4 regions of the Bacillus rugosus genome follow, and region 2 is predicted to be linked to each of the others. Evidence: predicted binding sites of a transcription regulator. Region 2 holds the regulator's gene; each other region holds the start of a gene.
The links. The regulator Rex, encoded in region 2, represses fermentation and respiration genes when NADH is low (regulators of the CRP and FNR family bind a similar motif). The targets are predictions, from matches to a motif close to TTGTGAAATATTTCACAA.
Positions count from the first base shown of each region.

Region 1: M0696_RS19320 (formate/nitrite transporter family protein) is a predicted target of Rex. The motif match lies at 1,771-1,788, and genes of this name have one in related genera.
Region 3: M0696_RS06715 (DUF1641 domain-containing protein) is a predicted target of Rex. The motif match lies at 1,336-1,353, and genes of this name have one in related genera.
Region 4: M0696_RS18960 (nitrate reductase subunit alpha) is a predicted target of Rex. The motif match lies at 1,260-1,277, and genes of this name have one in related genera.

Region 1 is NZ_CP096590.1:3,808,799-3,811,946, forward strand. Features, by position in the region: gene sacA (sucrose-6-phosphate hydrolase) at 1-153, opposite strand, end outside; gene scrA (PTS system sucrose transporter subunit IIBC) at 150-1,535, opposite strand; gene M0696_RS19320 (formate/nitrite transporter family protein) at 1,836-2,606, shown strand; gene sacT (sac operon transcriptional antiterminator SacT) at 2,646-3,148, opposite strand, start outside.
Region 2 is NZ_CP096590.1:636,405-639,552, reverse strand. Features, by position in the region: gene M0696_RS03385 (CPBP family intramembrane glutamic endopeptidase) at 1-54, shown strand, start outside; gene M0696_RS03380 (YdiK family protein) at 51-242, shown strand; gene tatC (twin-arginine translocase subunit TatC) at 277-1,044, opposite strand; gene tatAY (sec-independent protein translocase protein TatAY) at 1,051-1,224, opposite strand; gene M0696_RS03365 (redox-sensing transcriptional repressor Rex) at 1,246-1,893, opposite strand; gene moaC (cyclic pyranopterin monophosphate synthase MoaC) at 1,890-2,402, opposite strand; gene M0696_RS03355 (ABC-F family ATP-binding cassette domain-containing protein) at 2,528-3,148, shown strand, end outside.
Region 3 is NZ_CP096590.1:1,318,595-1,321,742, reverse strand. Features, by position in the region: gene M0696_RS06720 (NAD(P)/FAD-dependent oxidoreductase) at 1-779, opposite strand, end outside; gene M0696_RS06715 (DUF1641 domain-containing protein) at 819-1,241, opposite strand; gene M0696_RS06710 (cupin domain-containing protein) at 1,600-2,130, opposite strand; gene M0696_RS06705 (DMT family transporter) at 2,262-3,148, shown strand, end outside.
Region 4 is NZ_CP096590.1:3,739,928-3,743,075, reverse strand. Features, by position in the region: gene M0696_RS18970 (YwiC-like family protein) at 1-502, opposite strand, end outside; gene arfM (cyclic nucleotide-binding domain-containing protein) at 646-1,122, shown strand; gene M0696_RS18960 (nitrate reductase subunit alpha) at 1,343-3,148, shown strand, end outside.

The sequences.
Region 1 (3,148 bases), 970 kb from region 2:
CTTCCAATATATCACGCCATTCGGGTCATTCAGCAGCCCAACCGGCGGCATGATGTGAAAATGCTGGCGATGCGGATCACTGTCAGCGATAGGCTCTTTTTTCTCCACTTCTTCATAAGCCCGGCGGCGAAGCTCGTGATCATATGCTGTCATTTTTTTCTCCCCTCATCCTCATTAATCTTCATGATAAACGCTGCAATGAACGCTGACACTGCCGCAATGGCCATCCCAATCAGATAGTTGATCAAGTTGCCCATGCCAAACGGCGCAGCAATGGCGATCATTGGAATACCCGTTAACCCATAAGCGTTTGCAGCAACATGAGTAAAGACGACATATGCACCGCCCAATGCGCCTCCGATCATCGCGGCGATAAACGGTTTTCGGTAGCGAAGGTTAACTCCGAATATGACGGGCTCAGTAATGCCGAGAAAAGCGGAAAATGCAGCCGGAAGCGCGATTTCTTTTGTCTTTGCCTTTTTCGCCATAAAGAAGACGGCAAGGCCTGCCCCGCCCTGTGCGACATTCGCCATTGACCAGATCGGCAGCAAATAGTTTTTGCCTATATCTGCAATAAGCCCTGCCTCAATCGCATGGAAGCTGTGATGAACGCCTGTCAGCACGATAAGTGAATACGTGCCACCGAAAATCAGACCCGCAACAAAACCGGCATGGTCATATACATAAGTTAAAGCAACCGTAATCCCGGAGCCAAGCGCTCTTCCCAGAGGGCCAATCGCAATAAAAGCAACAAACCCGGTGACAATTACAGTAACAAAAGGTGTAACAAGCAAATCTACCGCATGCGGAACCACTTTTCTTGTCCATTTCTCTACCTTGCTCATTACATAAACCGCCAGCAGAACAGGGATGACAGTTCCCTGATAGCCTAGAAGCGCAATATCAAATCCGAAAAGATGCATATAATCAGGTGTCGCTTCAGCCAAACCCCATGGATTCAAAAGGTTTGGATGAATCATGATTCCCCCGATGACCGCTCCCAAGTACGGGTTGCTGCCAAATTCTTTTGAAGCGCTTACTCCGATTAGAATCGGCAAGAAAATGAATGCTGCACTTGAAAACATATCAAGCAGCTGAAAAACTGCAGAATCCTTGCTCATCCAATGAAACGCATTGATCATACCCAGCAATCCCATTAATAGGCCGCTGGCTACAATAGCCGGGATAATTGGGACAAAAATATTAGAAAGCGTTTTCGCAAATCTAGCAGCGGGATTCAGCTTTTCTTTTGCCGCATCCTGATGATTTACGTGTTCCTCACGCTCAATATCAGCTTCTTTAGAAAAAGCATCGAATACTTTATTCACAAGGCCCGTTCCGAAAATGATCTGGTACTGGCCAGAGCTGCTGAAAGCGCCTTTGACGCCATCAAGCTCTTCTACTTGTGCTTGATCTATCTTTGATTCATCTTTAATCACTAAACGCAGTCTTGTTGCACAATGAGCCGCACTGATAATATTTTCCTTCCCACCGAGAAGCTCAATGAGGCGTATTGCAGTCTCTTTGTAATCCATTTGTTTCTCCCCCTTTTATTTAAACAAAAAAGACCTAAAATTCGCCAACGAATAAAGGACACAGCGATCCTTTTTCATTTACGCAAATTTTAGGTCTTGCCTGCTTTACCAGTCACAATCCCGCTTATTTAGATTGAGAATACGCTTTCATCATAAATCATGATAGCGTTTTCGTCAACTGTTTTTTAGTTAAATAGTTTGATAAAACATATAGACATAAATTCGTAAAAATTAATTGTGAATTATTTCACAATATCATGCTATACTATGCTCAACCATAAAAGAAAGCAGGAAAAGACAATGGAAGCTCAAGCATTGCAAAAGGTTGAACAGTACGCTTTGAAAAAACAAAACATATTTGTTTCTAGCAAAATCCGTTATGTGCTCAGATCCATTTTAGCCAGCATGTTTATCGGTTTCGGCATTACAGCCGCAAGTAAAACAGGCAGCTATTTCTCCATGGCGGATTCTCCGTTTGCCTTTCCGGCAGCCGCTGTCACATTCGGGGCCGCAATACTGCTGATTGCTTACGGGGGCGGGGATTTATTTACCGGCAACACCTTTTATTTCACTTATACCGCGCTCCGAAAAAAAATCCGCTGGCGCGATACCCTGTACCTGTGGATGTTTAGCTATGCCGGCAATTTGATCGGCGCCATTCTATTTGCCATTCTGATCAGCGCGACAGGACTTTTTGAGGAGGCTTCTATTCATTCCTTTTTGATTCATCTGGCAGAGCACAAAATGGAGCCGCCCGCTTCTGAGCTGTTTTTCAGAGGAATGCTTTGCAATTGGCTTGTGTGCCTCGCCTTTTTTATTCCGATGTCTCTCAAAGACGAAGGAGCAAAGCTGTTTGCCATGATGCTTTTCGTTTTCTGTTTCTTTATTTCCGGTTTTGAGCACAGCATTGCCAATATGTGCACATTCGCCATCTCCCTTTTGATCGAGCACCCTGATACGTTGACACTGATGGGGGCAGTCAGAAACTTAATTCCTGTGACGCTCGGCAATCTGACCGCGGGAATGGTAATGATGGGCTGGATGTACTACACGCTCAATCCCGATAAATAAAAAAAACTTCCAGAGATCACTCCCTGCAAGTCAATGCGGTTATTCCGAGAGATCTTGAAGACGCTGGACATGCAGCGTGATATAGCCGGCCTCGGACTCCGGCAAATGTAATTGATATTCATTTTTCAAAAACTCCGCCAGCTCCAGCGCACATTGATAGGCAAATGAATACTTTTTTTGGATGAAATAAAGCATCTCCTCGTCCATACGATGGAGCGCTTCATTTGATTCCAACCGGCTGACCGCGTATCGCAAATGCGTGACAAGGCGTTGATAGGAAATGCTGTTTTCATCCACCTTTCGATTAAAGTATTGTTCTATTTTCTCTATCATTTCTTTGATCATGGTCGTATGCTTCAGCGCTGAATACATGCTCTCCGCATCCATCTTCGCCGTATGGATGTGAAGGGCAATATAACCAGCTTCATCTTCAGGCAGAGACACACCCAATGTCTCTTTTACATGTCCGATCGCCCACAGGCCAATCTCATATTCCTTTTTATAAAGCGCCTTGATCTCATGCAGCAATTTATTCTGCACAA
Region 2 (3,148 bases):
CTTGAACAGCAGAGCACACAAATGCAATTGATTATTGGAGGATTATTTTTATGAGAAACCCGGTAGTTTGGGGAATGATCTATTTTGCCGTAGGGTGCATCTTTACTTATCTTGCCGCAAGCTCGCCAGGCAGCATGTGGTCATTTTACTCCATCCTGCTGATGGTGTTCGCCGCTTACAACATCAGCATTTCTTTTAAGATGTTCGCCTTTTCATTTAAAATCAAAAAGAACCAGAAATAAAGAAAATCCATTTCTCTCATGAGAAATGGATTTTTTATGATTGCCCGGAAGACACGTCCTGATCGGCAGCACTGCTTTTCTGCGCTTTCCGATAGGCGGCCTTCGATATAAGTATACTGATTTCATATAAAATCAACAGCGGAACAGTGACCATCATATGAGACAAAAGCTCAGGCGGAGTAATCAGGGCAGCGATTACCAGCAGTGTAAAATACGCATACTTTCTGATTTTCGCTAAGAACATCGGTGTCACAATTCCAAGCCTGGTCAAAAACATGAGGATGACTGGCATTTGGAACAACAGTCCAAACGGAATCGTCAGCTGCAGAAGAAAATGAAAATACTCATTAATTCCAATTACCTGATTGACATTCAAGTCCTGAGAGATCCGCTTCATAAAATCAACAACAAAAGGAAATAAAATATAATATGAAAAAGATAAGCCCGCTAAAAAAAGCAATATAGAGATCGGAATGTAGCTGAGCGTTACTTTGCGCTCTTTCTCATAGAGACCTGGGCTCACAAAAGCCCAAATCTGATAAAGAATAATCGGTGAGGTCAGGACAATCCCGATGATAAACGCAAACTGCATAAACACGAAAAGCGGGTCTGTCAGATTAAACGCATTAAGCGTAAGCTCCTTCGCTTCATCCGTTTTTTGCAGATAAACAATCATAGGCTTCGCTAAAAAAAATCCTGCGATAAAGAAAACGACAAATGCCAGCGCCACAACCAGCAATCGTTTTCGAAGCTCAGCAATATGCTCCAGCAGCGACATTTGATTCACTTTCATTCGTGTCATCCTAACTTACTGATCTTCTTTCTTTTTTTCCTCGTCATCACTCGTTAATCCTTTAGTAGCATTTTTGAATTCACGAAGTGTGTCTCCCGCAGCTTTCCCCAACTCAGGCAGCTTTTTGGGACCGAAGATGATCAGAGCAACGATTGCGATAACAGCAAGGCTTCCAGGACCGATCGGCATATGTGGGCTCCTCCTTTCCCTCTATTCGATTTCCTCTAAAACTGAATAATGCTTCAAGAAATAAACCAGTGACTGAAGCTCTACAGCTAAATCTATATGATGAATTCGAATGTGTTCCGGCACATTCAAACGGGCCGGCGTAAAATTAAGAATTCCCTTGATTCCTAACGCGACCAATCTGTCTGTAATGGATTGAGCGGCAACTGCTGGCACTGTAAGAATGGCAACTGATTCATTTTTTACGTGTTGTTCTAGGTCATCAAGGTTATAGACAGGCACGCCGCCTACCTCAGTTCCTATTTTACTCTCATTTATATCAAAAGCCATAGAAATTTTTGTGTTATTATTTTTTGTGAAATTATAGTGAAGAAATGCCGTTCCCAAGTTCCCGACACCAATCAAGATAACGTCTGTCATCTCATCCTGATCAAGCGTTTTTCGGAAAAATGACAGTAAATAATCGACATTATATCCATATCCTTTTTTGCCAAGAGCTCCAAAATAGGAAAAATCCCTGCGAATCGTGGCAGAATCAACCTTTACGGCATCACTGAGTTCAGCGGATGAGACACGCTGTTTTCCTGACGCATGCAGATTCTTTAAAAAGCGATAGTAAAGCGGCAGCCGTTTTGCCGTCGCCTGCGGAATTTTTGATTGATCCTTATTCATTTTTGGTCCTCCAAATTATACTCGGATAGTTCTCTTTTAAAGTCACCGTTTTTCCCGCCTGTCTTCTCCAGCAAGAAAGTAGGGCCGATGACCATCCCCTTATCAAGGGCCTTGCACATATCGTAAACGGTAAGAGCACACACCGATGCAGAAGTGAGCGCTTCCATTTCCACACCTGTACTCCCTTTCGTTTTGACCTGTGCTTTTATATGAAGTATAACTTCTGCTTCTTTTATTTTCCAGTCAAACGATATATCTACCCCGCTCAGTGAAAGCGGATGGCACATCGGAATGATATTCGACGTTTGCTTTGCGGCCATAATGCCTGCAACCTGCGCAACAGCCAGTACATCTCCTTTGCCGATATCATGACTTTGTATTTTCTCGTACACTTCATTCTTCATGTGTACGCTTGAAACGGCCGCCGCAGTACGGACAGACGAAGATTTTTCGCTGATGTCTACCATCTGGGCTCTGCCCTGTTCATTAAAATGAGAAAATCCATTCATATTAAAACTCTCCTTAAACAGATCATACACTATTTTCTTCTCTATGTCTTATTCGGCCAATGTATTGTTTGCTGACTTCTGGTTCATAAGCTACACTTAACTTATTATAGCAGAGGTGAAATAATATGATGATCTTACAAGTTAATCAGCTGTCCAAATCATTTGGTGCTGATACTATTTTAAACAATATAAAGCTGGAAGTCAGAAATCGTGATCGCATCGCCATTGTTGGAAGAAATGGCGCGGGAAAATCCACGCTGCTTAAAATTATCGCAGGCCAGCTTTCGTATGAAAAGGGCGAAGTTATTAAACCGAAAGATATTACAATGGGATATCTTGCCCAGCATACGGGCTTGGATTCTAAGCTTACCATAAAAGAAGAGCTGCTGACTGTTTTTGACCACTTAAAAGAAATGGAAAAGGAAATGCGGGCTATCGAAGAAAAAATGGCGGCAGCTGATCCCGGTGAATTGGAAAGCATCATGAAAACCTATGACCGGCTTCAGCAGGAATTCAAAGATAAAGGCGGCTATCAATATGAAGCGGATGTCAGATCTGTGCTTCACGGACTCGGCTTCAGCCATTTTGACGATTCAACACAGGTGCAAAGCCTCAGCGGGGGGCAGAAAACAAGGCTTGCCCTTGGTAAGCTTCTGTTAACACAGCCTGATTTGCTCATTCTCGATGAGCCGACAAACCATCTCGATATTGATACGCTAACCTGGCTTGAACATTATTTGCAAGGC
Region 3 (3,148 bases), 680 kb from region 2:
CCTTGTACGCCGCCAGTCCAAACAAATGTATTGGCAACAACTTTAGATCCGTCTTTCAGATCAATCACGTTTCCTTCTACATTTGTAACAGGAAGACCTGTTAAGAACTCAACACCGCGTTTTTCAAGGCTTGCAGTCGCACGTTCGATCAGATCATCCGGAAGAACAGGAAGGATTTTCGGACCTGCTTCGACAAGTTTCAATTTAATTTCTTTATGGTCTACGCCGTATTTTTTCGCAAGGTTCGGCATGATGTCAGCAAGCTCACCGACAAGCTCAACGCCTGTTAAGCCGCCTCCGCCGATAAGGATTGTTGCATCAGCTTCGTTTTTCGTTTGAGAGTACTCGCGCACACGATCTTCAACATGTTGGAAGACTTTGTTCGCATCGGCAGCAGATTTCAATACCATGCTGTTTTCTTGAAGACCTGGAATGCCGAAGTAAGCTGTTACAGAACCAAGACCTACAACAAGCGCATCATAAGTTAATGTAGAACCGTCAGCAAGCGCAACTTCTTTTTTATCAACTGAGAAAGAGCTTACTTCCGCGATTTTAAGATCAATGTCTTTGCCTTTGAAAAGTTTTTCTAATGGCATTGCAACCGCTTTTTCAGACACGTTGCCTGCTGCAAGGCGGTGTAATTCCGTAATGATTTGGTGAGTTGGGTATTTGTTTACCACTGTCACGCGTGCTTGTTCTTTAGTGTAATGTTTGCGAACTGTTAGAGCAGAAAGAACTCCGCCATAACCAGCGCCTAGAATGACAATATGTTTTGACATCGTATATCCTCCGTCCTTTATATCAATTTGAATCTGAGATTATTTTTGGTTTTCGCGTTCGTTCATGACTTCAAGGTAGCTGTTAGCAAAACGGAACAGCTTTTGAGCTTGAGGATCTTTCAGCATGCGCAACAGGCCGAAAAGACCAATCGTTTCGTTGCTTGCATCCGCACGGTCTTTCGCTTCGATTGCAGTCGCAGCTACTTCTTTCGCTGTTTCTTTTACAGGTTCAAGAATTTCAGTGATCGCACCGACAGTGTCGCTTTTTAACACTTCGTCAGTTGCTACAGATTGGGCGAAGTCATAAGACTTCGTTAAAATATTCACTAACTCAGTCAGCTTCGGAAGCTGGTCAACTAAAACGGTCAGTGATTCTTGAACTTCTGGCTTTAACAGCTGATCAATAAGATCTTGCTGGCTTTGGCTGACAGACGCATTTGTTTGATCGATTGTTTCTGGCATATCCAATTCTCCTTTACTATAAGCAGTTTGCAGATTTTTTTGGAAAGGGTAGTGCCTCTCCCTGGTCTCATGCTTGAAGGCATAAGAATAAGGATTGTGAATTCATGCACAATCATTTACAAAAATAAATGTTTACTACCCAGTTTTTCATCTTGCCATATTCAGTATTATTTTTATCTCAAAAATAAACAATTGAATAAGTCAAAAATCCTTTACTCTCTCTGAAAATAGCAAACACAAAAAACTCCAATTCGATTACCTTCTATATGATAACACTTTTTGAACAAAATTTGAACGTGAATTGCTTCGATTATGAAATTAATTTATATGGCGCCCGTGTCATAACATTTTTGCGGCACTAGTTATTGACAATCCGACAAATTTCTCCCCTTCCCTTTACCCATATTTCCAAAAGAGGAGCTCTTTTTCCTGTGATCGGGTCATTCGCCGGCAATGATACCTGCTTGATCCGTTTCATGGCTTCCTCCCGTTCTTTCGGCTCTCCGGTCTTCATATCATACTGAACGCCTCCCGGATAAGCGCCAATGACAGTAAAATCGGCGCTTGCGCTTAGCTTTTTATGGCCGACTCCGGCTGGAATCACGACTGCATCGCCTGTTTTGAAAGGAATAGCAGCCCCTTTTTCTCCCCCAAACTGAATCACAGCCTCTCCCTGAACTGCAATCAGGACTTCATGCGTATTGCTGTGATAATGATGGTATGGAAAAACACTCCCCGACCAGCTGTTTGACCAGCCATGCCGATTGACGATCCGCTCTGCCTGACCGGTTTCCCTGATCGCGTTTTGATACACAACGAGCGGAAAATCAGGGTGATTGGGAATCCTGCCGTCATCCTGAAAGAAGAACGTCTGTGTCTTTGCTTCCAACAATCTCACCTCCATTTTTTGTCTTCCACACATACCGGTTCGCAAAACATGCTTATTTTCTCACGACTCCATTGATCTGTGCGATATCGAATAGTATAGTATAAAAAAATAATGCCAGAATGAGGGATATCATGAAAGCAATCGTTATCGGAATATTGGCTTCACTCTTTTTCGCCGTTACCTTTATTTTAAACAGAGCGATGGAATTATCCGGAGGCAGCTGGCTTTGGAGCTCTTCGCTGCGCTTTATTTATATGGTTCCGTTTTTATGTTTGATAGTCATTATGAGAGGGACATTCGCACCTCTCTTACAAGAAATGAGGAAAAAGCCGTTTTTTTGGATCAAATGGAGTTTTGTCGGCTTCGTGCTTTTTTACGCGCCGATCACATTTGCAGCTGCATACGGTCCAGGTTGGCTTGTAGCCGGGACCTGGCAAATCACAATTGTAGCCGGTGTTCTGTTATCTCCATTTTTCTATGTCAAAAAAGACATGCCGGGCGGGCCGCAGCTCGTTCGGCAAAAGATTCCTCTTGTTTCACTTGGCACTTCCGTGATCATCCTGATCGGAGCTGCACTGATACAGCTTCAGCATGCAGAATCGCTTTCTGGGAAGATGCTGCTTTTCAGTGTCCTGCCGGTTGTCATTGCGGCTTTTGCCTATCCGCTAGGAAACCGGAGAATGCTCGAAGAATATGGCGGCCGGCTAGATACATTTCAGCGTGTGCTGGGAATGACCCTGGCAAGCCTTCCTTTCTGGCTTATAGCAGCAGCTTACGGCTGGTGGTCAGACGGGCTTCCGACAGCGGGACAAACCGTTCAATCCTTTATCGTGGCCGTCAGCTCAGGCGTCATTGCGACTGTTTTATTTTTCTGGGCCACTGATATGGTAAGAGACAATCCGCAAAAACTTGCAGCTGTTGAAGCAACTCAAGCAGGTGAAGTGATTTTCGCGCTGCTTGGTGAAATTGTTCTGCTGTCAGACGTTTTCCCATCCCTTTTATCATTTGCCGGATTATT
Region 4 (3,148 bases), 1.0 Mb from region 2:
TCTTTCGTTCCCGGATCACCGACTTTACATAAAAAGAACTCCCGATAAAAAATAAAGCAGATTGTAAGAATATAAACCAAGCCCAGCCGTCGAGCGTTCCTGTCCCCAGCCAGCAGCTCGCAAGCCCGCCTGAACAAAAGAACAAGACACCCGCAATATCATTCACTAATGCTCGTTCGTTTTTTCGGCGGGCAAAATACATATGGATGAGAAACAGCGGCAATAAAGAAACGCTAACCCAGATGAACGGCGGCTTATGAAAGACAGAAATAATTAGAAAGCAGCAGGCCGGAACACCGTAATAATATACCCACTTTTGATAGGGTTTGATCTGTTTCTTTTTCAAGGCGAGCGTGATGGGATAAACCGCCAAGTAAAGGAAAAGCCATCCTAGGAAGAGCGGAATATGCCAGAGAACGGGACCGCCCTTGACGATGCCGAGTAAAAATGGAGTCAGCAGCATCGCCCATGCGCCGTGCTGCTTCGGAATCAGCGCCTTCATCGAACTCCTCCTTTTTTATTTTATTATAAATGCGTTCATCCTCCTGATAAGTGACATTCATCATACAGGCTGTGAAATACATCACTGCTGTACAGGCTCATTCGAGCTACACTAAAGCTATCCTTAGCACAGGAGGCTTTCCTATGAATCAGTGTGACTATTTATTATTTCTGAAACAACTCCCTATGTTTAATGAAGTGCCTCTATCCATTGTCGAAACCTTGCTGAAAAACGGGACGTTTATCCGCGGCTCATCTGATCAGTCTCCAACCTTTCTACATTCTCAATCCGTTTATATTGTATTAAAAGGCAGTGTCCGTTTTATAGACAGCAGGCTCCCTGAAGGATCGAAAACCGTTGCACTGTGGGAAAAAGGCGATGTGTTTCCGATTGATGAAAAAGGCGGGCTGTATTTATCGCCATTTATCGCAGTCAATGCCACTTCAGACATTCTGATTCTCAATATTCCTTATTACATATTTAAGAAAATGATGTCTTACAATGCGCAGCTGCAAATGAATTTTTTGGCCATGCTTCAGCAAAATGTCTTTTGTTCCTATCAATTATTTTTGCGTTATCTGCATACATCACAAGATGAAAATGCCGAGTCCGGTTCTTAAATAGAGCCGGTTTTTTTGATCTTTGAATGAAAGGCGGCTAATGACTCAGGCGTCCTGCCTGAACGCCTTCATTCATCACATCCCTGTGAAAGTCCTTCCTTCTCCTTTCTGTGAACATTTTGTGAAAAAAGCAGAGTGTGTGACATAGTTCACAAGGAAATGCGCTGTCTCTGTTTATAGTGGAACTTAGCATCATCTGACTCGGAAGGAGTGAACTCTCATGAAGAAAAAGAAAATGAGTCCGTTGTTTAGGAGATTGAATTATTTCTCTCCTATCGAACACCATTCAAATAAACATAGCCAAACCAGCCGCGAAGATCGCGATTGGGAGAATGTATACAGAAACAGATGGCAGTACGACAAAGTCGTTCGCTCCACCCACGGCGTCAACTGCACAGGGTCATGCAGCTGGAATATTTATGTGAAAAACGGAATTGTCACGTGGGAAGGACAAAACTTGAATTATCCATCAACAGGCCCGGATATGCCTGATTTCGAACCGAGAGGCTGTCCGCGGGGAGCCAGTTTTTCATGGTATATCTACAGCCCGCTCCGTGTGAAATACCCATACGTGCGCGGTGTGCTGATCAATTTGTGGCGGGAAGCACTGCAGGCCCACCAAAATCCATTGGATGCTTGGAAATCAATCGTTGAAAATCCTGAAAAAGCGAAGTCCTATAAACAGGCAAGAGGGAAAGGCGGTTTTGTGCGTGCTGAATGGCCGGAGGTGCTGAAGCTGATTTCAGCCTCTCTGCTCTATACAGTTATGAAGTACGGGCCTGACCGGAACGTCGGTTTTTCTCCGATTCCGGCTATGTCAATGATCAGCCATGCATCAGGCTCACGGTTTATGTCGTTAATCGGCGGCCCTATGCTTAGTTTTTATGACTGGTATGCGGACCTTCCTCCGGCATCCCCGCAAATTTGGGGTGACCAGACGGACGTTCCGGAAAGCAGTGATTGGTACAATTCAGGCTATATCATCACATGGGGTTCCAACGTTCCGTTAACGAGAACGCCTGACGCGCATTTTTTGGCGGAGGCCCGTTATAAAGGCGCTAAGGTTATTTCGATCAGCCCGGATTTTGCAGAATCCTCAAAGTTTGCGGATGACTGGCTGAGTATCCGCCAAGGGACTGACGGGGCGCTTGCGATGGCCATGGGTCACGTCATTTTGCAGGAATATTACGTGAACCAAGCGACGGAACGTTTCATTGAGTACGCAAAGCAATACACGGATTTTCCGTTCTTCGTCACACTCTCAAAAGAAAATGGCATCTACACAGCGGGACGTTTTTTGCATGCGAAGGACATCGGACGGCAGACAAAGCATGATCAGTGGAAGCCTGCTGTCTGGGATGAGCAGACAAGCACATTTGCCATACCGCAAGGGACAATGGGCTCCCGCTGGGACGGGAAGCAGAAATGGAACCTGCACATGATCGATGAAGAAACCGGAGAACCGATTGAACCCCGTCTCTCTGTGCTGGGGATAGAGGACGAAATTGGCACGGTGCGCATCCCGTATTTTTCAAATGACGGAAACAAAGTGCTTGAGCGGGATCTTCCTATAAAAAAACTGAACCTGAACGGCGAAGAGGTATGTGTCACGACCGTGTTTGACTTGATACTGGCCAACTACGGCGTGAACCGGGGCATCGGCGAACAATCAGCTGTCTCTTATGATGATCCTGAGCCGTTCACGCCTGCCTGGCAGGAACAGATGACAGGAATCAAAAAAGAAGCCGTCATAAAGGTAGCCAGAGAGTTTGCCCAAAATGCGATCGATACAGACGGCCGATCCATGATTATCGTAGGGGCAGGGATCAACCACTGGTTCAACTCCGACACGATCTACCGGGCAGTGTTAAATCTTGTATTACTGGTAGGCGCCCAAGGCGTAAACGGCGGGGGCTGGGCCCATTATGTGGGGCAGGAAAAGCTCCGTCCTGCTGAAGGGTGGCAGACGATTGCAAATGCAAAGGACTGGGAGGGCGTGCCCAAGCTGCAAAACGGCACCTCATTT